2 regions of the Rhizobium sp. SJZ105 genome follow, and region 2 is predicted to be linked to the other one. Evidence: riboswitches for the same ligand, from Rfam matches in the RefSeq annotation. Region 2 holds a riboswitch; the other holds the start of a gene.

Region 1 (10,285 bases), on a different contig from region 2:
AGCCGCCGGCATATTCGATCCAGCGTCCGTCCGGCTGGTCCGGATTGGCGGGCGCGATTGTGGAGGTGACGGTACGGTCGAGGAAATCGCGGTCGTGGCTGACGAGAATGACCGTGCCGGAAAAGCCCGCAACGATCTCCTGCAACAGATCGAGCGTTTCGATATCGAGATCGTTGGTCGGCTCGTCAAGGATCAGCAGGTTGGTAGGCCGCGCCAGAATGCGCGCAAGAATAAGACGGGCGCGCTCACCACCGGAGAGGTTGCGGATGGGCGTGCGGGCCTGTTCCGGCTGGAACAGGAAGTCCTTCATGTAACCCGTCACATGTTTCAACTCGCCATTGACCAGCAAATTGTCGCCGCGACCGTCGGTGAGGTAATGAGCGAGCGTATCGTTTGGATTGAGATCTTCACGCTTCTGGTCAAGTGTCGCGATTTCCAGATTGGTGCCGAGCTTTACCGTGCCGCTATCGGGCTGAAGCTGGCCGGTCAGCATCTTCAAAAGCGTTGTCTTGCCGGCACCGTTCGGCCCGACGAGACCGATGCAATCACCGCGATGCACCCGCAGCGAAAACGGCGCGATGATCACGCGCTCGCCGTAAGACTTGGTGATTGCGTCTGCCTCGATGACCAGTTTGCCGGATTCCCGCACCTCCGCAGCCGTCGCCTGCACGCTGCCCGGCGGTCCCTTGTGGCCGCGATAGTCCGCACGCATTGCCTGAAGCTCGCCCACGCGGCGCATGTTGCGCTTTCGTCTCGCGGTCACGCCGTAACGCATCCAGTGTTCTTCACGCTCGATGGCCTTGCCGAGCTTGTGCTGCTCCAGCTCTTCCTCTTCCAGCACCTTGTCGCGCCATTCCTCGAAATGCGCAAAACCGCGATTGAGACGACGGGACTGGCCGCGATCCAGCCACACGGTCGAGGTCGAAACCTTCTCCAGAAAACGCCTGTCGTGCGAGATCAGCACCAGCGCGCTACGCGTCTGCTGCAACTCGCCTTCAAGCCATTCGATGGTGGGCAAGTCCAGATGGTTGGTCGGCTCGTCCAGCATCAGAATATCGGGTTCAGGGGCCATGACGCGGGCAAGGGCCGCACGCCGCGCTTCGCCGCCGGACAGGCTATCCGGATGTTCCTGTCCCGTCAGGCCCAGATGCTCGAGAATATAGGTAACGCGATAGGGATCGTCGCCAGGTCCCAGTCCCGCCTCGGCATAGGCCTGCACGGTGTCGTAACCGGCAAAATCCGGCGCCTGTTCCAGATAACGGATGGTGGCGGAGGGGTGACGGAAAACCTCGCCCGACTGCGCCTCGACCAGACCGGCGGCGATCTTCATCAGGGTCGACTTGCCCGAACCGTTGCGTCCGACAAGGCAGATGCGGTCGCCCGGCTCCACCTGAAGATTGGCGCCGTCGAGCAGCGGGGTCACGCCGAAGGTCAGTTTGATGTCATCGAGTTTCAAAATTGGGGGTGCCAAGGCGTCAGGCTCCGGTCAGATCATAAGGGCGGGCGAGCACGATGGCTTTTCCGCTTTTCAGCGAGAAATGCACAGGGCCGCCATTCGCGACATTGGAAATAGTGCGGGAAGAGCCGAAAGCAAGCGGGAAATCCTTGAGAGGATAACGCACATTGCCGATATCGAGCCCCACAAGGTCGGTAAACCCGGCAACGGAAAACAGCGCACCGGGTGGCAGATCAAGATCGAACGAACCTGCCAGCAGCGGGCGGGCCTCCTCTTCGCCGGAGGTCAGCGTAACGTTGAGACCACGCTCAGTAAGCGCCACCGCGTAAAGGAGGTGCTGAAGTGCGTGGTCGCTTCTCGCTCCACCAAGCGCACCGGCAAGCACCAGAGAACGCGCGCCGCGGGCAAGGGCCTCCGACACCGCAATTTCACCATCGGTCACAGCCTTTGCAGCGGGATAGGGCTGTCGCACCACATCGGGCCAGGCGTCCAGCAGGTCCTTGTCGGTGGAATCGAAATCCCCCACCCAGAGCTCGGGTGTGAGCCCGAGCGGTGCGGCATGGCGCATGCCGCCATCGGCCGCAATCACACGGCTACCCTCAACCGCCGCTTTGAGGCGGTCGGTAACGGTGACATCGCCGCCAAGCAGAATGGTGAAGCGTTCTCTATCCATGCCCTGCCTTATCGCACCTCAGGCAAAAATGGAAAGGCAGAAACCCGATGAAATCAGCCGATATTGATTTTCGTCGGCTTCGGGATTATGAAACGCCTCAGTGGTGATTTGCCGACCGGCTTGCAGCCACTTTAAAGAAGTCGCTAAAGGGTCGAGGAAAAGGGTAATTTCCTGGGACCGGCTGCGATTTCGCTGCCGGTTTTTTTGTTTTCGCAACGTTCTTTACGTCATCCGAAAAGAGAGTTCGACATGCCGATCAAGATTCCCGATACGCTTCCCGCCTTCGACACCCTCGTTCATGAGGGCGTGCGGGTCATGACAGAAACGGCGGCCATCCGGCAGGATATCCGCCCGCTCCAGATCGGGCTTCTCAATCTCATGCCGAACAAGATCAAGACGGAAGTGCAGATGGCGCGCCTCGTCGGCGCATCGCCGCTGCAGGTGGAGTTTTCGCTGATCCGCATTGGCGGCCATCGTGCCAAGAATACGCCGGAAGAGCACCTTCTGTCCTTCTATGAGACATGGGAGGAAGTGCGCCACCGCAAGTTCGACGGTTTCATCATCACAGGCGCGCCCATCGAGATGCTTGACTATGAAGACGTGACCTACTGGAACGAGATGCAAAAGATTTTCGACTGGACGCAAACCAACGTCCATTCGACGCTGAACGTCTGCTGGGGCGCGATGGCCGCCATCTACCATTTCCATGGTGTGCCGAAATACGAACTGAAGGAAAAGGCTTTCGGTGTCTATCGTCACCGCAATCTCTGCCCCTCGTCGATATATCTCAACGGTTTTTCCGACGACTTTCAGGTTCCGGTCTCACGCTGGACGGAAGTGCGCCGCGCCGACATCGAAAAACACCCGGAACTCGAAATCCTGATGGAGTCAGAGGAAATGGGCGTATGTCTGGTGCATGAAAAAGAGGGCAACCGCCTCTATATGTTCAACCACGTCGAATATGATTCAACCTCGCTTTCGGATGAATATTTCCGCGATGTGAACTCGGGCGTCCCAATCAAGCTGCCGCATGATTATTTTCCGCACAATGATCCGGAGCTTGCCCCGCTCAACCGCTGGCGCAGCCATGCCCATCTGTTTTTCGGCAACTGGATCAACGAGATATATCAGACGACGCCTTATGACCTCGAAGCAATCGGCAAACTAGCGGCGTAAATTGCGGGATTGCGAATTGCCGGAAAATGACGCAACGTCCGCCGGCAATTCAAAGATATCGGGAGAATGACGCAATGAGCGACGCGGCGGCACGGGAGAATTTCGGTTTCACGGCAACCGGCGAAAAGGTTGAGCGCGTCACCATCTCGAAGGGCGGGCTGACGGCCAAGGTTATCACCTGGGGCGCCGTCATTCAGGACCTGCGCCTCGATGGGCACCAGCCGCCGCTCGTTCTCGGCTTCGATACATTCGAGGACTACAAATATTCATCCTATTTCGGCGCGACACCCGGCCGCAACGCCAACCGTATCGGTGACGGAAAATTCTCGATCGACGGGCACGAATACCAGCTGGAACTGAACGAAAAAGGCGTCAGCCACCTGCATGGCGGCAGCGACGGGATGGGCAAACGTAACTGGATGTTGATGGAACACGGCGAATGCCATGCAGTTCTGCAGATCATCGATCCCGACGGCCGCGCCGGTTATCCCGGCAATTGCACGGTGACCGCGACCTATACGATCCGCGACGGCGGCGTGCTTTCGGTGGTCTATGAAACGGTGACCGACCAACCGACCATCGCCAATATCTGCCAGCATTCCTATTTCAACCTCGACGGTGCTGATACCGCACTTGGACATGAGATCAGCATCGCCGCTGACTTTTATCTGCCAACCAACGACAAACAGATCCCGACAGGCGAAATCCGCTCCGTCGAAGGCACCGTCTTCGACCTGCGCCACCCGACGCCGATGCGGCGAACGGAGGATGGCGAGCAGGTGCTCTACGACCATAATTTCTGCCTTTCGCCCGAGCGTCGCGCCAAGCGCAAGGTTGCCCGCGCCTATTCGCCCGCCTCCGACATTGCCCTTGAGGTTCACACCACCGAACCCGGCGTGCAATTTTATTCAGCCTTCAAGCTGAATGTTCCCGTTCCGGGCCTCGATGGCCGCCACTATGGCCCCTTTGCAGGTTTTTGCCTGGAAACGCAGATATGGCCGGATGCCGTCAATCATCCCGATTTCCCCTACGCGATCCTGCGTCCCGGCGAGACCCTGCGTCAGGAAACCGACTATATTTTCAAGAAGGGTTGAGGCGGCGGGCTGGGCTCAGTCCAGCACGCATCCCACATAACCGCCCGATGCTCGGGCACGCCGTTCGATAAGGCCGGCAAGCCGTTGCAAACCACGCCCCGGCTTGCTGGCAACGCGATCGATGGGATTGGGTAGGGAAACGGCAAGCAGTGCCGCTTGGCGGGAGCTGAGCTTTGCCGCCGGTACCTTGAAATGGTGCTGTGCTGCGGCCTCGATGCCGTAAATGCCGGGTCCCCATTCGGCAACGTTGAGATAAATCTCCATCATCCGTTTTTTGGACCAGACGAAATCGGCAGCAATCGCCAGCGGCAACTCCAGCCCCTTGCGCAAAAACGAGCGGCCGTTCCAGAGGAACAGGTTCTTGGCCGTCTGCATGGGAATGGTGCTGGCGCCACGGGTGGACGCGCCTTCGAGCGCATTGTTGACGACGGACTGCATCTGGTTCCAGTCAACGCCGCCGTGGAAACAGAATTGTCCGTCCTCGGACATCATTACGGATTGCACAAGGCGCGGCGAAATATCCTCGAGCGGCACCCAGCGCCGGTCATAACCCTGAAGTGTCACCAGATCGGCAAGCATCAGCGTCGAGACCGGCCGCATGAAAGGCAGGGCATAAACCGGGATCAGCAGATAAGGCAGGATCAGCAACGCCAGCAAGGTCATGATGATACGCTTTGCCAACGTGCGAAAATCCACCTTCGGACTGCTCCGGTCTTCCGCCAGCACGGCGTAATCTGCGTCGCTTTCAGGCGTACTGCTCAATATTCGTCAAAGCCCCGCACCAATCGAAGCCTTTCATATTCCATTGCCGCCTTCAAGGCGAGTCCGGTCAAACAGTTGACCTCAGGAATCACGAAAAGGTTGCCTGGCCCCGCGCGCCATGCCAAAGAGCGCGGCATGGACGCTCAGATGACGAATTTCGAAACGAAGCTGCGCGATAACGCGGCACAGACCGAATCCCTGCTTGGTCGCCTGCTTTCCGCAGAGGCGTGTGCGGATGAGATTACGCGCCCGCAAAACCTGCTCGACGCCATGCGTCATGGTGTGCTGAACGGCGGCAAACGCCTGCGGCCCTTCCTCGTCATAGAAAGCACGGCCTTGCTCGGCGGAAATGCCGAAGCAGCCCATTATGTCGGCGCCGCGCTGGAATGCCTGCATTGTTACTCGCTGGTGCACGACGATCTGCCAGCGATGGATGACGACGACCTGCGCCGCGGCCAGCCGACAGTGCACCGCAAATTCGACGAGGCGACCGCCATTCTCGCAGGCGACAGCCTGCTGACACTCGCCTTCGATATTATCGCATCGGACGAAAATCCTCTTGAGGCAGACCGCAAGGCGGCTCTCGTGCTCTCGCTCGCCCGCGCCGCAGGCGTCGGCGGCATGGCGGGCGGTCAGGCGCTCGATCTGGCTGCGGAAAAGAACGCACCTGATGAGGCCGGCATTATTACATTGCAGGCTATGAAAACCGGTGCACTGCTGCGCTTCGCCTGCGAGGCAGGCGCGATCATCGCCGGCAGCGATGTTTCCGAAAGACAAAGACTGCGCCTCTTCGGTGAAAAGATCGGCCTTGCCTTCCAGCTTGCCGACGATCTCCTGGATCTGACCGCCGATGCCGCCACCATGGGCAAGGCAACCGGCAAGGATGCCGCACGCGGCAAGGGAACGCTGGTGGCACTACGCGGTGAAGACTGGGCGCGCCTCAAGCTTCAGGAACAGGTGGCGGAAGCCTCCGAACTTCTGGCCCCCTACGGCGAAAATGCCGCGATACTCATCGCGGCCGCCAGATTCATCGCCGAACGGAAAAGCTGAGCCGGTTTCCCGGCTCACCGTTTTTCAGCCAATCAGCCCTTGAGCGGCGAAATCAGCACTTCGACACGACGGTTCTGGGCGCGGCCATCCGGCGTTGCGTTCGAAGCGATCGGCTGCGAGGGGCCGAAGCCGAGCGTCGAAATACGGCGCTGGTCGACGCCGCGTGCGCCGAGATAGTTTGCAACAGACGCCGCACGACGCTCGGAAAGCGCCTGGTTGTGCTGCTGGCTGCCGGTGGAGTCGGTATGGCCGTTGATGTCGATGAGCGTGCGGTTGAACTTGTTCAGCACGATGGCGACGGAATCGAGTGTCTGATAGAAGGGCGGGATGACCTGATCCTGATCCGTCGCGAAGGTGATGTTCGACGGCATGTTGAGAACGATGCTGTCGCCACGGCGGCTAACGGAAACGCCAGTGCCCTGAAGCTGGGCGCGAAGCTCGGATTCCTGACCATCCATGTAATTGCCGATTGCGCCACCGGCGAGTGCACCGATGCCGGCGCCGATTAGGGCCGCGTTGCGGCGACCGACCGGCGAACCGCCGACAGCCAGACCACCGAGAGCACCGACGACAGCGCCGATACCAGCGCCGCCCGCCGTGTTCGACATCTTCTGCTCACCCGTATAGGGATCGGTGGTGGTGCACGCGGAAAGATAGGTCCCGCAAAGGGCAACGATCGCGATTTTTTTGATCATGTGTTTTGATGCTCCGAAGGGTTCAGGCGGTATGACAGTGGAATTTCGGCATTTTCACGGTAGTTTTTACTCCGCCGCATCTTTCCGGCCAAAACGCTTTTCGATGTAATCGATCACAAGCGCTTCAAAATCCGCGGCGATGTTGGGACCGCGCAGGGTGAGCGCCTTCTCGCCATCGATGAAGATCGGTGCAGCGGGGCTTTCGCCGGTTCCGGGCAGTGAAATGCCGATATCGGCATGTTTGCTTTCGCCGGGGCCATTAACGATGCAGCCCATGACAGCAACATTGAGCGCTTCCACACCGGGATACTTTTCACGCCAGATCGGCATGTTCTTGCGAATGTCATTCTGGATATTCTGGGCAAGTTCCTGAAAGACGGTAGAGGTGGTGCGCCCGCAGCCGGGACATGCCGCAACCACCGGAATGAACTGGCGGAAACCCATGACCTGCAGCAATTCCTGCGCCACCTGCACCTCGCGGGTGCGGTCGCCGTTCGGCTCCGGCGTCAGCGAGACGCGGATCGTGTCGCCAATACCGTGCTGCAGCACATAACCCATGGCGGCAGACGAGGCGACGATGCCCTTGGAACCCATGCCGGCTTCGGTAAGACCGAGATGCAGTGCATGGTTGGAGCGTTCCGACAGCATCGAATAAACGGCAATCAGGTCCTGTACCTGGCTGACCTTGGCAGACAGTATGATGCGGTTGCGCGGCAGGCCGATTTCTTCGGCAAGCTCTGCGGAAATGAGTGCCGACTGGACGATGGCTTCGCGGGTGACCTGACGGGCAGAGAGCGGAAAACCCTGCTCCTTGTTCTTGTCCATCAGCGTCGTCAGCAATTCCTGATCGAGCGACCCCCAGTTTACACCGATGCGAACCGGCTTGTCATAACGGATCGCCATTTCGACGATTTCGCCGAACTGCTTGTCCTTCTTGTCCTTGAAGCCGACATTGCCGGGATTGATGCGGTATTTCGCCAGTGCTTCGGCGCAGGCCGGATGATCGGCCAGAAGCTTGTGGCCGATATAGTGGAAATCGCCAATCAGCGGCACGTCCATGCCAAGGCGCAGCAGCCGCTCGCGGATTTTCGGCACAGCGGCAGCGCTCTCATCGCGATCGACGGTGATGCGCACCATTTCAGAACCAGCCTGGAAAAGTGCCGCCACCTGCTGCACGGTGGCGTCGATATCCGCCGTGTCGGTATTGGTCATGGATTGTACGACGACAGGCGCACCGCCACCCACGATGACGCCCCCTACGTCGACGGCAACGGATGCACGGCGGGGCTTTGGATCGTAATCGGCGTGTGACGTCATGGCGGTCTCTGGAGCTTGCGGCAAGGTCTGGCAATTGAGGTGAAACAAGGGGGCCTGCTTGTCAACACCCAACGCATAAGAGCTTCTACTTTACCGCAATCATGGCAAAATTCGAGACGCCTATTCCTTGCCCGCACCATCCGCATGCCGGGCGAGCCGCGAAAGCAGCAAAACCACCACATGCAACAACGGCAGAGCGAGAAATACGCTGGCAAGGCCGGTATGTTCGGCAATGAAGCCGATGGCCGAGGGTGCTACCAGAATCCCGGAATAACCCATGGTGGTGACGACCGACAGGCCGATGCCGGGTGCCAGTCCCGGCATGTTCCCCGCCGCCGAAAAGGCGATCGGCACCATGTTGGAAATACCGATGCCGGCAATCGCGAAGCCGATGATCACAAACGTGGAATTTCCCGCAAGACCCGCAATCAGAAGGCCCGCAATCGACATGACCGAGCAGAACCGCAGGGTATTGACCGCGCCGAACCGGTCGCGCACCAGATCGCCGGCAAAACGCATGGCCGCCATGGTCATGGAAAAGGCCGCGAATGCGAAACCGGACTGGGACACGGAAGCGCCGAGTTCATTGCGCAGATAAAGGGCACCCCAATCGAGGATCGCGCCTTCCGGAATCATCGAAAACAGCGCCATCAGACCGATAATCCACGGCAAGGGCGTCAGCGGCAAGCGACCTTTCGGACGCTCCTCCTCGGCATGCGGGCGATCCGCAAGAACGCGCGGCCAAGCGACGACGAGCAAAACAAGGGCGATGACCGTCAACGCGATCGCATGCCCCTGCACGCCAATGGCCGTGATGAGATAGCCGCCAAGACCGGCGCCGATCAGGCCGCCCAGGCTCCAAAAAGCATGGCACGACGACATGATGGCGCGGCGCATGTCACGCTCGACCGCCACCGCATTGGCGTTCATGGCGACATCCATCGCCCCTGTCAGCCCACCGAACAGGAAAACCGCAATCACACCTGCCCAGATCGTGTCTGCCCAGGAGATGAAAAGCAGTGTCGGCAAGAAAATAGCCGCACTCGCAAGGCTGACCGTTCGCGATCCGAAACGGGCGATCTGGGAACCGGCGATCGGCATGAAAACCAGCGAGCCGACGCCGAAAACCAGAATGATCAGGCCAAGCGCACTTTCACTGAGGGATAAGCGCGCCGCAAATTCCGGTATTTTGGGCGCCCACGATCCCATCATGAAACCGTTCATCAAAAACAGCAGGGATACACCGAGCCTGTGCCGCGTCAGATAGGACGAGCGCTTGACCGTCGGCGAAAATGTCGTGGGGCCGTTCATCGGTAATATCCTTCAGACTTGACCGTGAGAGAGTTGGACGGCGTCATCGCCGCCGAAATGAACTTGTACGCCTTTAGCCGATAGCGCCTCGACCAATGTGCGGTCGGCGTCATGTTCCAGCACCAGGGAAAGAGGCGGAGAAAAGTCGTGCACGTGAAACGCCGCCTTGTGGCCCAGCTTTTCCGTGGTGATGGCGGCAACAATCCGCTGGCTGGCGCTGCAGGCAAGCCGCTTGAACACGGCATCCTCGAAAATATCCGCCGACAGGCCGGTCTCCGCCGCAACACCGCAAACGCCAAGAATACACAGCTCGGGCCGCATCAGCTCAAGTTGCCGCAACGCCATGGCGTCGATGGCCGCACCGACGGCCGGATCGACCTTGCCGCCGATCATGATCAAATCGATATCGGCCCGCCCCGTTAGTTCAGCGGCAATAGCAGGCGTATTCGTTACCACCGTTAATTTGAGATCGGCGGGGATAGCCCTTGCAATGGCCAGATTGGTGGAGCCAGCATCGATGAAGACGACCATTCCCGGCTCAAAAAGCGGAATTGCTGCGCGCGCCAACGAAGCCTTGCGATCGGCATCCTCGGCGATCCGTGTCTTCAGCGGCACCGTCTTGTTATCGGAAAGCAACGCCCCGCCATAGACGCGCAGACACTCCCCGCGCGCCGCCATATCCCGCAGATCCCGGCGGACCGTATCTTCCGAAACGCCGAAATTCTGGGCCAGATCCTGCGCAAGCACTCGG
Region 2 (10,285 bases):
GTCTCGAACCTTTATGAAGTGCCGGGACAGGAAAAACTCGCCAGGCGCCTGACGGAAGCGACTTTCGCGGACAAGGTATTCTTCACAAATTCAGGCGCGGAAGCCCTGGAATGCGCCATCAAGACCGCCCGCCGTTATCACTATACCAAGGGCCATCCGGAGAAGTTCCGCATCGTGTCCTTCGAAGGCGCTTTCCATGGCCGTACACTGGCGACGATCGCCGCGGGTGGCCAGCAGAAATACCTCGAAGGTTTCGGTCCCAAGGTCGAAGGTTTCGATCAGGTTCCGTTCGGTGATGTCGATGCCCTCAAGGCCGTCATCACGGCTGAGACTGCAGCACTTCTGATCGAGCCCATCCAGGGCGAGGGCGGCATTCGCTCGCCCAGCAAGGAATTCCTGCAAATTCTGCGCGGATTGTGCGACGAGCACGGCCTGCTGCTGATTTTCGATGAGGTCCAGACGGGTGTCGGCCGCACAGGCAAGCTGTTTGCTTATGAACATACCGGTGTTGCGCCCGATATCATGGCGGTCGCCAAGGGTATCGGTGGCGGTTTCCCGCTCGGCGCATGCCTTGCCACGGCAGATGCCGCTTCCGGCATGATGGCGGGCGTACATGGCACCACCTATGGCGGCAACCCGCTGGCCATGGCAGTCGGCAATGCCGTGCTTGACGTCGTTCTCTCCGAAGGTTTTCTCGAGAAGGTCCGTGACGTCGCGCTGGTCTTCCGGCAGGGTCTGGCCTCGCTCAAGGACCGTTATCCTGACGTGATCGAGGAAATTCGCGGCGAAGGTCTGCTTCTGGGCATCAAGGCGAAGATTCCTTCGGGCGAATTGCTGCAGGCCATGCGCGCAGAGCATCTGCTTGGCGTTCCTGCGGGCGACAATGTCATCCGTCTTCTGCCGCCGCTCGTCACCACGGCGGAAGAGGCCCGTGAGGGTCTTGCACGTATCGACGCGGCTGCCGCCTCCCTGACGGTTGCGAAACAGGCAAAAAGCGCCTGAAAAAATCAAGAGCGGGCCTCTCTTCAGGGGCTCGCAAGCATGGGACAGATTAGAATGGGTTCACCAAAACATTTTCTGGACCTCTCGGCCGTCGGGTCGGAGGATCTGCGGACAATTCTTGATGATGCGCGCACGCGCAAGATTGCCACCAAAACCGGCACGGCGGAAAAGCCGCTTGCTGGCAAGATGCTGGCAATGATTTTCGAAAAACCGTCCACACGCACCCGCGTCTCCTTCGATGTCGGCATGCGCCAGCTCGGCGGTGAGACCCTGTTCCTGTCGGGCACGGAAATGCAGCTGGGCCGCGCGGAAACGATTGGCGATACGGCCAAGGTTTTGTCGCGCTATGTCGATGCCATCATGATCCGCACCACGGATCACTCGCGTCTGCTCGAGCTTGCCGAACACGCCACCGTGCCTGTTATCAATGGCCTGACGGACGACACGCATCCCTGCCAGATCATGGCGGATATATTGACGTTCGAAGAACATCGCGGCCCGGTCAAGGGCAAGACCATTGCCTGGACGGGTGACGGCAATAACGTGCTGCATTCGTTCGTGGAAGGCTCCGCCCGTTTCGGTTACCGCATGGCGATGGCAGTCCCGATGGGTTCGGAACCGCACGACAAGTTCCTGAACTGGGCACGCAACAATGGTGGCGAAATCTCGCTGTACCACGATGCCGACAAGGCAGTGGCGGGCGCTGATTGCGTCGTCACCGATACCTGGGTGTCCATGAACCAGGAACACAAGGCGCGCGGCCACAATATCTTCCAGCCTTATCAGGTCAATGAAGCGCTGATGGCGAAGGCCAACAAGGAAGCGCTGTTCATGCACTGCCTGCCGGCGCATCGCGGCGAGGAAGTAACGGATGCAGTGATCGACGGGCCGCAATCGGTGGTCTTCGACGAGGCGGAAAACCGGCTCCATGCGCAGAAGTCCATTATCGCATGGTGCATGGGCGTCATCTGACCGCTATCGGCCGGGTGCTTGAACTCGGCGATGCACATTCCCATCTGTGGGGCTTCGAAGACGCTCGTCGGCTTTTCGCTGGCGGGCCACCTCACGATTTGCACGATTTTCCCCGGAGGCGGTTTCGCTTCCCGGATCTCTGTGCGACAAGCTGAAAAAGTACATTTTAAAAGCCGGACTTTTGGACGGTAGCGGCGCAACGGCTGCGCCAAGGAGTTATGACATGGCAGATGTAACGGTTGAACTGGACAATCTCGATTTAGCTGGCGACGACAAGGTTGTGCCCTTTCAGGTCGAAGGTCTGGACGTGCGCGGTCGCGCCGTACAGGTCGGGCCGCTGTTGAATGCCATCCTCGAACGTCACGAATATCCCGAGATTGTCGCCCGCCTGCTCGCGGAAGCAACGGTTCTGACGGCGCTGATCGGCACATCCCTGAAATTTTCCGGCAAGCTGACTGTGCAGACCAAGGGCGACGGCCCGGTTGACCTTCTGGTGGCGGATTTCACCGCGCCCGAGAGCATGCGCGCTTATGCCCGTTTCGATGAGGAGCGGCTGGCGGAAGCTGTTGCTGCGGGGCAAACCTCGCCCGAACAACTGCTCGGAACCGGCATTCTGGCCTTCACCATCGATCAGGGCGTCGGCATGCAGCCTTATCAGGGCATCGTGCCGCTGGACGGTTCTTCGCTGGAAGAAATCGCCGGGGTTTATTTCCGTCAGTCGGAACAGCTTCCCACCCGCGTGCGCCTCGGCGTTGCCCAGTTCTTCGACCGTGACGGCGAAGGGAAGCCACGCCATAGCTGGCGTGCAGGCGGCGTGATTGCCCAGTTCCTGCCGCAGGCGCCCGAGCGTTTGCGCATGCGCGATCTCCATGGCGGTGACGGCGACGAGGGCGATTATGAAGTGGCGGAGGACGATGCCTGGACAGAGGCAGTGTCGCTGCTGAATACGGTGGATACCGACGAGCTGACCGATCCGCAGGTGCCAGTGGAGCGTCTGCTTTACAGGCTTTTCCACGAGAGCGGCGTTCGCATCTACGATCCGCAGGTCATTTTCGACCGTTGCAGCTGTTCACGGGACAAGATCAAGGGTGTGCTGTCCGGTTTCACCGCCGAAGAGATCAAGGCGAGTGAGCAAGACGGTGCGATTGCCGTGACGTGCGAGTTCTGCTCCACGACCTATCGCTACGATCTCAGCGAGTTTGAAAACGTCTGACGAGGAGAGCCGCGCTTGTGAATGGCGCGGCTTTTTTGTCAGTTCAGCACCCGCAACAGGCCGGGTGAATCCAGTGAAAAGGCGGGGATGGTGACATTGAACACCTCGCCTTTGTCCGTTTCCATTTCATAGTGGCCAAACATAAGGCCTGACGGCGTATCCAGCGGGCAGCCGGATGAATATTCGTAACTGTCGCCGGGGTTCAGATGCGGTTTTTCGCCGACGACACCCGGCCCGTAGACCTCATCCACCTGTCCGTTCTGGTCGGTGATGTGCCAATAGCGGTTGACGAGTGTTATCGGAACATCAGAATTGTTCGAGATCACGACTTTATAGCCCCAGACATAACGATCGTCATCCGGGTCGGACTGCTCCTCGAGATAATACGGATCGACCGTTACCTCGATATCCCTTGTCAGAGCACGATACATACGCGCCACACCTCGATATTTTCCCTGCTGCCATCATCCTACACTACAGGTTCTGGCTATCGTCAAGAAAATGAATGACTTGACGACCACGTGCATCTTCTGTTGCGCCGTTTTTTCACCGTTAGGGATAACGGTAAAGGTAAATATTGGTTGCCCGACGCGGGCTTTCACCCAGGCGGGATGCGTGCCATGGCCCGACGGGGAAGTCGGGCCATGGCGGTATGTCGACTGAATCCTTAAACTGAAACGGCCGCAAGACCCTTCGCCAGATCTTCCAGCAGATCGTCCGTATCTTCGATACCGCAGGAAAGACGCAAGGTCCCGCCGGAAATACCGAGTTCGGCACGCGCCTCGTCGGTCAGGTTCTTGTGCGTCGTGGTGCCAGGGTGGGTAATGAGGCTCTTGGCATCGCCGAGATTGTTGGAAATCTTCACGATATCAAGCGCGTTCTGCAGTGCGAATGCCGCTTCCTTGCCACCCTTCAGTTCGAAAGCCACGAGCGTCGAGCCGCCCGACATCTGCCGCGCGATGATGTCTGCCTGCGGATGGTCGGCGCGACCAGGATAGATCACTTTGGCAACCTTGCCGCTGTCGGCGAGGAAATCGGCGATCTTCGAGGCATTGGCCGTCTGCTGCTTGACACGCAGCGGCAGGGTTTCGATGCCCTTCAGCAGCGTCCAGGCATTGAACGGCGACATGGCTGGGCCGGTGTGGCGGAAATAGTCCTGCAGCTCTTCCTCAATCCACTTCTTGTCGGAAAGGATCACGCCGCCAAGGCAACGGCCCTGACCGTCAATGTGCTTCGTCGCCGAATAAACGACGATATGGGCGCCGAGTTCGAGTGGCTTCTGGAAAAGCGGTGTGGCGAAAACATTGTCGACAACCACTTTCGCGCCGATCTGGTTGGCGAGCTTCGCCACGCCGGCAATATCCACCACTTCGAGCGTCGGGTTGGTCGGGCTTTCGAGGAAAAACAGCTTGGTGTTCGGCTGGATCGCCTTTTCCCAATTGTTGAGATCGCGTCCGTCGATCAGCGTGCACTCGATGCCGTATTTGGGTGCAAGCGTTTCTACCACCCAACGGCAGGAGCCAAAAAGCGCGCGGGCAGCAACGATGTGATCGCCGGCACGCAGCTGGCACATGATGGCGGCTGTCACGGCGGCCATGCCGGAGGCAAGCGCACGGGCGTCTTCCGCACCTTCCAGCAGGCACATGCGCTTTTCGAACATGTCATTGGTCGGGCTTGCATAGCGGGCATAGATGAAGCCATCCGTTTCGCCCTTGAAGCGCGCTTCGGCGGCTTCGGAGTTTTCGTAAACGAAACCCTGGGTCAGATAGATCGCTTCCGACGTTTCACCATAGGGTGAGCGTAGCGTACCGCCGTGAACGAGCTGGGTTGCCGGGCGCCATTTATTGCTCATGTGATCACCTCAAAACAAAAAAACCGGTCGCAAAAGCAGACCGGTTCCTAGCACCCGGTCTTTTTAGCCACTTGTTTAACGTGGCTGCAAGCCGACCGGCCAAATCACCACGGGATAAGCTTGCCATACTGCCGTTACCGGCTTGCGTCAATGCTTTCCTTTTGGTTTTGTCGCCGTAAAAAGGAATGATGATCATGACCAGAACCACGGGCATTTTGGCGGATGGCGCGATCAGGGCGCTGTTTGCGGGCGGCAAGCTGAAAAGCGAGGCTGATCTCGATGTCGATCAGGTGCAACCCGCCAGCCTCGATCTGCGACTGGGCTCCAAAGCCTATCGCGTGCGCGCCAGTTTCATGCCCGGCCCCGGAACCCGAGTCATCGACAAGCTCAACCGCTTCAGCCTGCACGAGGTCGATCTGAGCGAGGGGGCGGTTCTGGAAACCGGTTGCGTCTACATCGTGCCCTTGATGGAGAGCCTGGAGCTGCCGGCGGATATGTCGGCTTCGGCCAATCCGAAAAGCTCGACGGGGCGTCTTGATATCTTCACCCGCGTCATGACCGACAATGCGCAGGAATTCGACAAGATACCTGCGGGCTATGCCGGCCCGCTATATCTGGAAATCAGCCCGCGCACCTTCCCGGTCGTCGTGCGCCGTGGCTCGCGCCTCTCGCAAATCCGTTTCCGCATCGGCCACTCGTTGCTCAACGAAGCCGAGCTTCTGAAATTGCACGAGACGGAGATGCTGGTCGCCAGCGAAACCCCTAATGTGACCGGCGGCGGCATCGCGCTTTCCATCGACCTTAAGGGTTTTGGCGAAAAAGGGCTGATCGGCTATCGCGGCAAGCATCACACAGCGGTGGTAGATGTCGACAAAAAGGCTCAGCACGATGTTCTCGATTTCTGGGAACCTCTATACGCCCGCGGCCGTGCCGAACTGATCCTCGATCCGGATGAGTTCTATATTCTCGTTTCGCGTGAAGCGGTGCATGTACCGCCACTTTATGCGGCCGAAATGACACCCTTCGATCCCTTGGTGGGCGAGTTCCGCGTGCATTATGCGGGCTTCTTCGATCCAGGCTTCGGCCATGCGCAGGCGGGCGGCACGGGCAGCCGCGCCGTTCTCGAGGTGCGCAGCCACGAGGTGCCCTTCATCCTCGAACACGGCCAGATCGTCGGCCGGCTGGTTTACGAGCACATGTTGCAAAAACCTGATGGCCTCTACGGTAGCGGCCTTGGCTCCAACTATCAGGCGCAGGGCCTGAAGCTCTCCAAGCATTTCCGCGCGGAGTAATGATCCTGTCGGGTGCTTGACACCCGATAAGAACTGTCCGATGTCTTGTGCGCGGCGCGGGTGTAGCTCAATGGTAGAGCAGCAGCTTCCCAAGCTGAATACGAGGGTTCGATTCCCTTCACCCGCTCCACCTTATTTCTCAGGGCTTTTGGCAATTTCGTACGCTATAAAAATTCGTGAGTTTTACAGGTCGTTTTACGGATGCGGTTCTTGGTTTGTGCGTTCAAACGGTGGCACTTTTATTTTAGATTTTTGATCCTATCTATTAAAGCAGGTCGCGATGGCGTTCGGCGCGCGTTGCAAATGTTTGCAATTATTTGAAACCATGTGTCGTGATTGCCGTTTGCCGCGTGCAGTGTTGCAACAGTTCGAATTAAAATTTGGAAATGTTTTTTGCGTAAGCGTCGCGCAATTTTGCAAGCTTATGTTAATTCAGCGCAATTCCAAATTAACGAACCGGCGGAGGTTTTAATTGCAAAGTCAACCCCCTCTAGCCAAACACTCGTGCAGCTGGTAAGTTCTAATTAACTTCTCTGTTGCATCTTGACAATGAGAATAAGGTGTGTTGGTTCGCGCCTGCGAATCTTAAATCTGACGCATTCATGTGGGACTATGCGTCGTAACCATAAGGAGGTCAAAATGACCAAGAGCGAAGACAGACTACTCTCGCTCCTCTTCGAGGAGGGAAGGGTGCTCGATAACCTGAAGTTCTTCCCCGGCGAAGAGTGCGCCTCCTCGGAAGAACTCTTTGATGAGGCATTTCTTGCTATCTCTGAAGTAACTTCGGGGAAAAGCAAGATTGTAATGCCAATGGCGGCTAGTGAAAAAGTTGCGCACGCTGACTTCGTGGCTAGCCTTTAAAGTTTTTTTTGGTATTTAGAAAAGTCCGGGCTGTTGCCCGGGCTTTTTTTATGGGGAATCGATGTCGATCGTAAAAATTATTCGGCACTTTGAGGGCCTAGGACGCGCTCCAGTGCAGATTCCAGATATCCTAAAACAAATACAAGCCGTCACTCTTGATGAGCGAGTAGAGATACATGGATACGACCGACCGGCTAATAAGCTACGTGGATTTCACTACCGTTACCATATCGAACCGCTCAAAGATTCTGCACTGATGCCTGAACGCGTAGCAGTTGCAGCTTATAGCGTTCAGCAGGCGAATGAGTGGCAACGATTGGTGTGTGCCAAGGAACTCGTTCATATTTTTGACCGCGATCCGATCAAAACGAGTTCGAAGCTGGAGGTTGTGAGGCTAGGACACCACATTGGCGGTAATGTGAAGTTTGACGACGTGGATGATAACAACATCCAGAGCTTCTTTGACGAGGTCGCAAAGTATCAGGCCCTCGCCATATTATTTCCTTTCGGCCTACGTGAGGACATCCTTGCATCTGCCGCAACAATTGATGACGCGCTAATTAACAGGGTCGCCCAACACGTCGAAGTTCCTGTTGATTTCGTTGAGATGGTTTTGGGCAACATCTGGCCGCTGATGCATGTCAACATCCACGCGGTGGGATGACGTCCGGTTTCCTCTCAGCATAATTTATTTTCCCTTCGCGCCGCAAACGCGTGAACTGTAAATCGTCTGTCGACCGGACCCGATTTTTCAATTTGATTTACGGTGGGTACTTGTGTCGAAGCAATTATCAACCTATCCCTAACTCTGACGCCGCTTGGGGCTAGCTTGACGCTACTCTCATGATTTTGCGCGGTTTGTTTGTAGAGGGGCGAGTGTTGAAACTTCTCGATAACTACGAGCGAGTGATTTATCGCAAAAATCCTCTCGTAGAGGTATTAGCGCAAATAAAGTTTCCGACTTCGCTGCTTATTGCATCAACGCTTCCGACCCAGTTCCAGCAGGAGCTATTAGATTCGTACCCCATCTTCGAGCCTCAAGGCGCGCTTCACGTTGATATCGAAGGGGGAAATCCTAATGCGGTTATGACGAATCAGTATCTGTTCAAATCCGGCGATGACAGATGGAGCGTGACGCTAGCTTCCGACTCTCTTACCTTGTCTACTTCGGACTATGTTCGATGGGAAGAGTTTTCATATCGGTTGAGAGAAATTATAAACGCACTCTTGAAGTGTTATAAGATTGGTAGTTTCTCTCGGATAGGTTTAAGATACCGCGACATCATTGATCCAGAACCTTTGGATTTGTTGGGGTGTGCATGGGCAGAGTTGATTACGCCGGTTTTGCTCGGGATATTCGATGCGCCTGAATTGGGTGAAATAGTTGTAGATCACACAGCTTCGGCGGCTACGTTCGCTGTTGAAGATTTTAGGGTGAATCTACAAACGAGTTTTGTGCTCAACCAAAATGAAAACAAAGCGTTTTTGATTGATTCGGATTTCTTTCAGGTAGCTGTCAGCACAGCGGGAGTTGAAAATGCGATCGGCGTCCTCAGTCGCCTACACACGTACTCAGGACCGGTCTTCCGGTTCTGCATTACTGAAAAATTACACCAAGCTCTCGGGCCAGAGCCTGTTCGAAAACGGGATTGAGCTGTCGGGCCTAGGGTGGTTTGACGGCACGAGTGACGCTGCTCCATCTGGCGTTTTCGACAGTTGGCTATCGCAGTTGTTTACGGCTGTGAGAGAGAACCAGCGCATCAAAAAGCAGGAACTAGTCTATTCTTATTTTCACACGCTCTACCAGCCAAAGCCTGTCAAAAAAAACTCTGCGTTGATGCTGGTGATGCTCCAAGAACTAGAAGGACGGCTCGCTCCGTTTGTTATTTCTCTCGGAAGTAACTCCGAGGATCTGACGCATCCGCGCCACAAAGTTGCCATCCATTACGGTGATGCGGCTCAGGTCGTCTTGGAGTTGCCGGATGTGCAAGGTTATCCATCGAGCCGAAGCCAGTGGATTGCGTCTGCGCGAGCAATGTTTGAAATAGGAAAAGATTATCAGCGCGTAGAAGACATTGCCGAGATAATTAACCTTATCGAATCTCGACTCCAAGGCAACCTGCACGAGGAAGTTAGTGATCTTTTTGCGGTTTTGAATACCGAGAACACCCCGATTGCATTTCTAGTCGCAGCGCTCCGTATCACGTTGCCATGCCGTGACCAGATCGCGAATTGGTCACTGCTGCGGTCACGCACTAGCGTCGCAATTGAGGGTGAAGGACGTAATAGCGCTAAGCTTCTTCGCGGACTGATTGATTAATGGTGAATGACGGTGCGGTTGTTGACCCCGGGACAATGGCTTCTCACATTGGAGTAGCTATTAAGCAGGTCAGTGATTCTCAAAATCACGTTGGACTGCTGTATAGAGATTCTCAGGGAGTACAATTTTGTCATCTTGCATTTCACCATGACCTTCGATTTGAAAACGCTCGCTCTGACTATCATTGGGCAGAATCGGGAGTCTTCGAAGATGACGAAGAGAGCGCTAAAATATTAGCCGCTCGAATTATCACCCTCAAGCAAAAGAGGGGATATATATCTTACGGTTTTTTCTCGGGAAAAGGACCCGTGTTTAATTCCAAGGGGGAATTTATAGAGTTCCCTTCGCCGGGGATGGGCCTCACCTGTGCGACATTCATATTAGAACTTTTTCACGCAATGGGTTTTACGATTGTAGACGCCGGGAGCTGGCCAGATCGCGCAGCGGACGCTGCATGGAAAGACCATATAGTAAATGTCCTTTACGAGTACTTTCCCGACCACGCTTTGGCACTAGAGAATTTTAGGGACGGCGTTAGAATAAGGCCAGAAGAAGCTGCGGCTTGCGTTATCTCTCAAGCATATCCAACGAAATATGATCTGGCGATCAAGATGGCAGAAGAAATTTTGGCTGATCTCAACGGGGTCGACTCTTCTGATTGTGAGGGCGGAGCATCTGCTGCGAAAACTAAATGACTTCAAATGTTGGACAATGGGCCGCGGGAACGAGGTCGCTTCTGGACACCCACCAGTGCCAGTGCTCGCGTTCTTTTT

Evidence for each region. A riboswitch is a leader RNA that binds a small molecule or an ion and turns the genes downstream of it on or off. The one in region 2 is predicted to bind S-adenosylmethionine.
Region 1: another riboswitch for S-adenosylmethionine. It lies ahead of metA (homoserine O-acetyltransferase MetA); the one in region 2 lies ahead of FB593_RS07435 (O-succinylhomoserine sulfhydrylase).

The regions. Positions count from the first base shown of each region.
Region 1 is NZ_VIUP01000004.1:186,749-197,033, reverse strand. Features, by position in the region: gene FB593_RS15775 (ABC-F family ATP-binding cassette domain-containing protein) at 1-1,471, opposite strand, end outside; gene FB593_RS15770 (thiamine diphosphokinase) at 1,476-2,129, opposite strand; SAM riboswitch at 2,220-2,296, shown strand; gene metA (homoserine O-acetyltransferase MetA) at 2,379-3,305, shown strand; gene FB593_RS15760 (aldose epimerase family protein) at 3,380-4,399, shown strand; gene mtgA (monofunctional biosynthetic peptidoglycan transglycosylase) at 4,415-5,161, opposite strand; gene FB593_RS15750 (polyprenyl synthetase family protein) at 5,297-6,211, shown strand; gene FB593_RS15745 (OmpA family protein) at 6,244-6,906, opposite strand; gene ispG (flavodoxin-dependent (E)-4-hydroxy-3-methylbut-2-enyl-diphosphate synthase) at 6,973-8,223, opposite strand; gene FB593_RS15735 (MFS transporter) at 8,344-9,534, opposite strand; gene FB593_RS15730 (DeoR/GlpR family DNA-binding transcription regulator) at 9,547-10,285, opposite strand, start outside.
Region 2 is NZ_VIUP01000001.1:1,463,239-1,473,523, reverse strand. Features, by position in the region: gene FB593_RS07455 (aspartate aminotransferase family protein) at 1-1,002, shown strand, start outside; gene argF (ornithine carbamoyltransferase) at 1,057-1,974, shown strand; gene FB593_RS07445 (Hsp33 family molecular chaperone) at 2,198-3,187, shown strand; gene apaG (Co2+/Mg2+ efflux protein ApaG) at 3,226-3,618, opposite strand; gene FB593_RS07435 (O-succinylhomoserine sulfhydrylase) at 3,855-5,039, opposite strand; SAM riboswitch at 5,082-5,160, opposite strand; gene FB593_RS07430 (2'-deoxycytidine 5'-triphosphate deaminase) at 5,234-6,331, shown strand; tRNA gene FB593_RS07425 (tRNA-Gly) at 6,388-6,461, shown strand; gene FB593_RS07420 (hypothetical protein) at 6,971-7,192, shown strand; gene FB593_RS07415 (hypothetical protein) at 7,254-7,856, shown strand; gene FB593_RS07410 (TIGR04255 family protein) at 8,072-8,845, shown strand; gene FB593_RS07405 (hypothetical protein) at 8,730-9,512, shown strand; gene FB593_RS07400 (hypothetical protein) at 9,512-10,207, shown strand.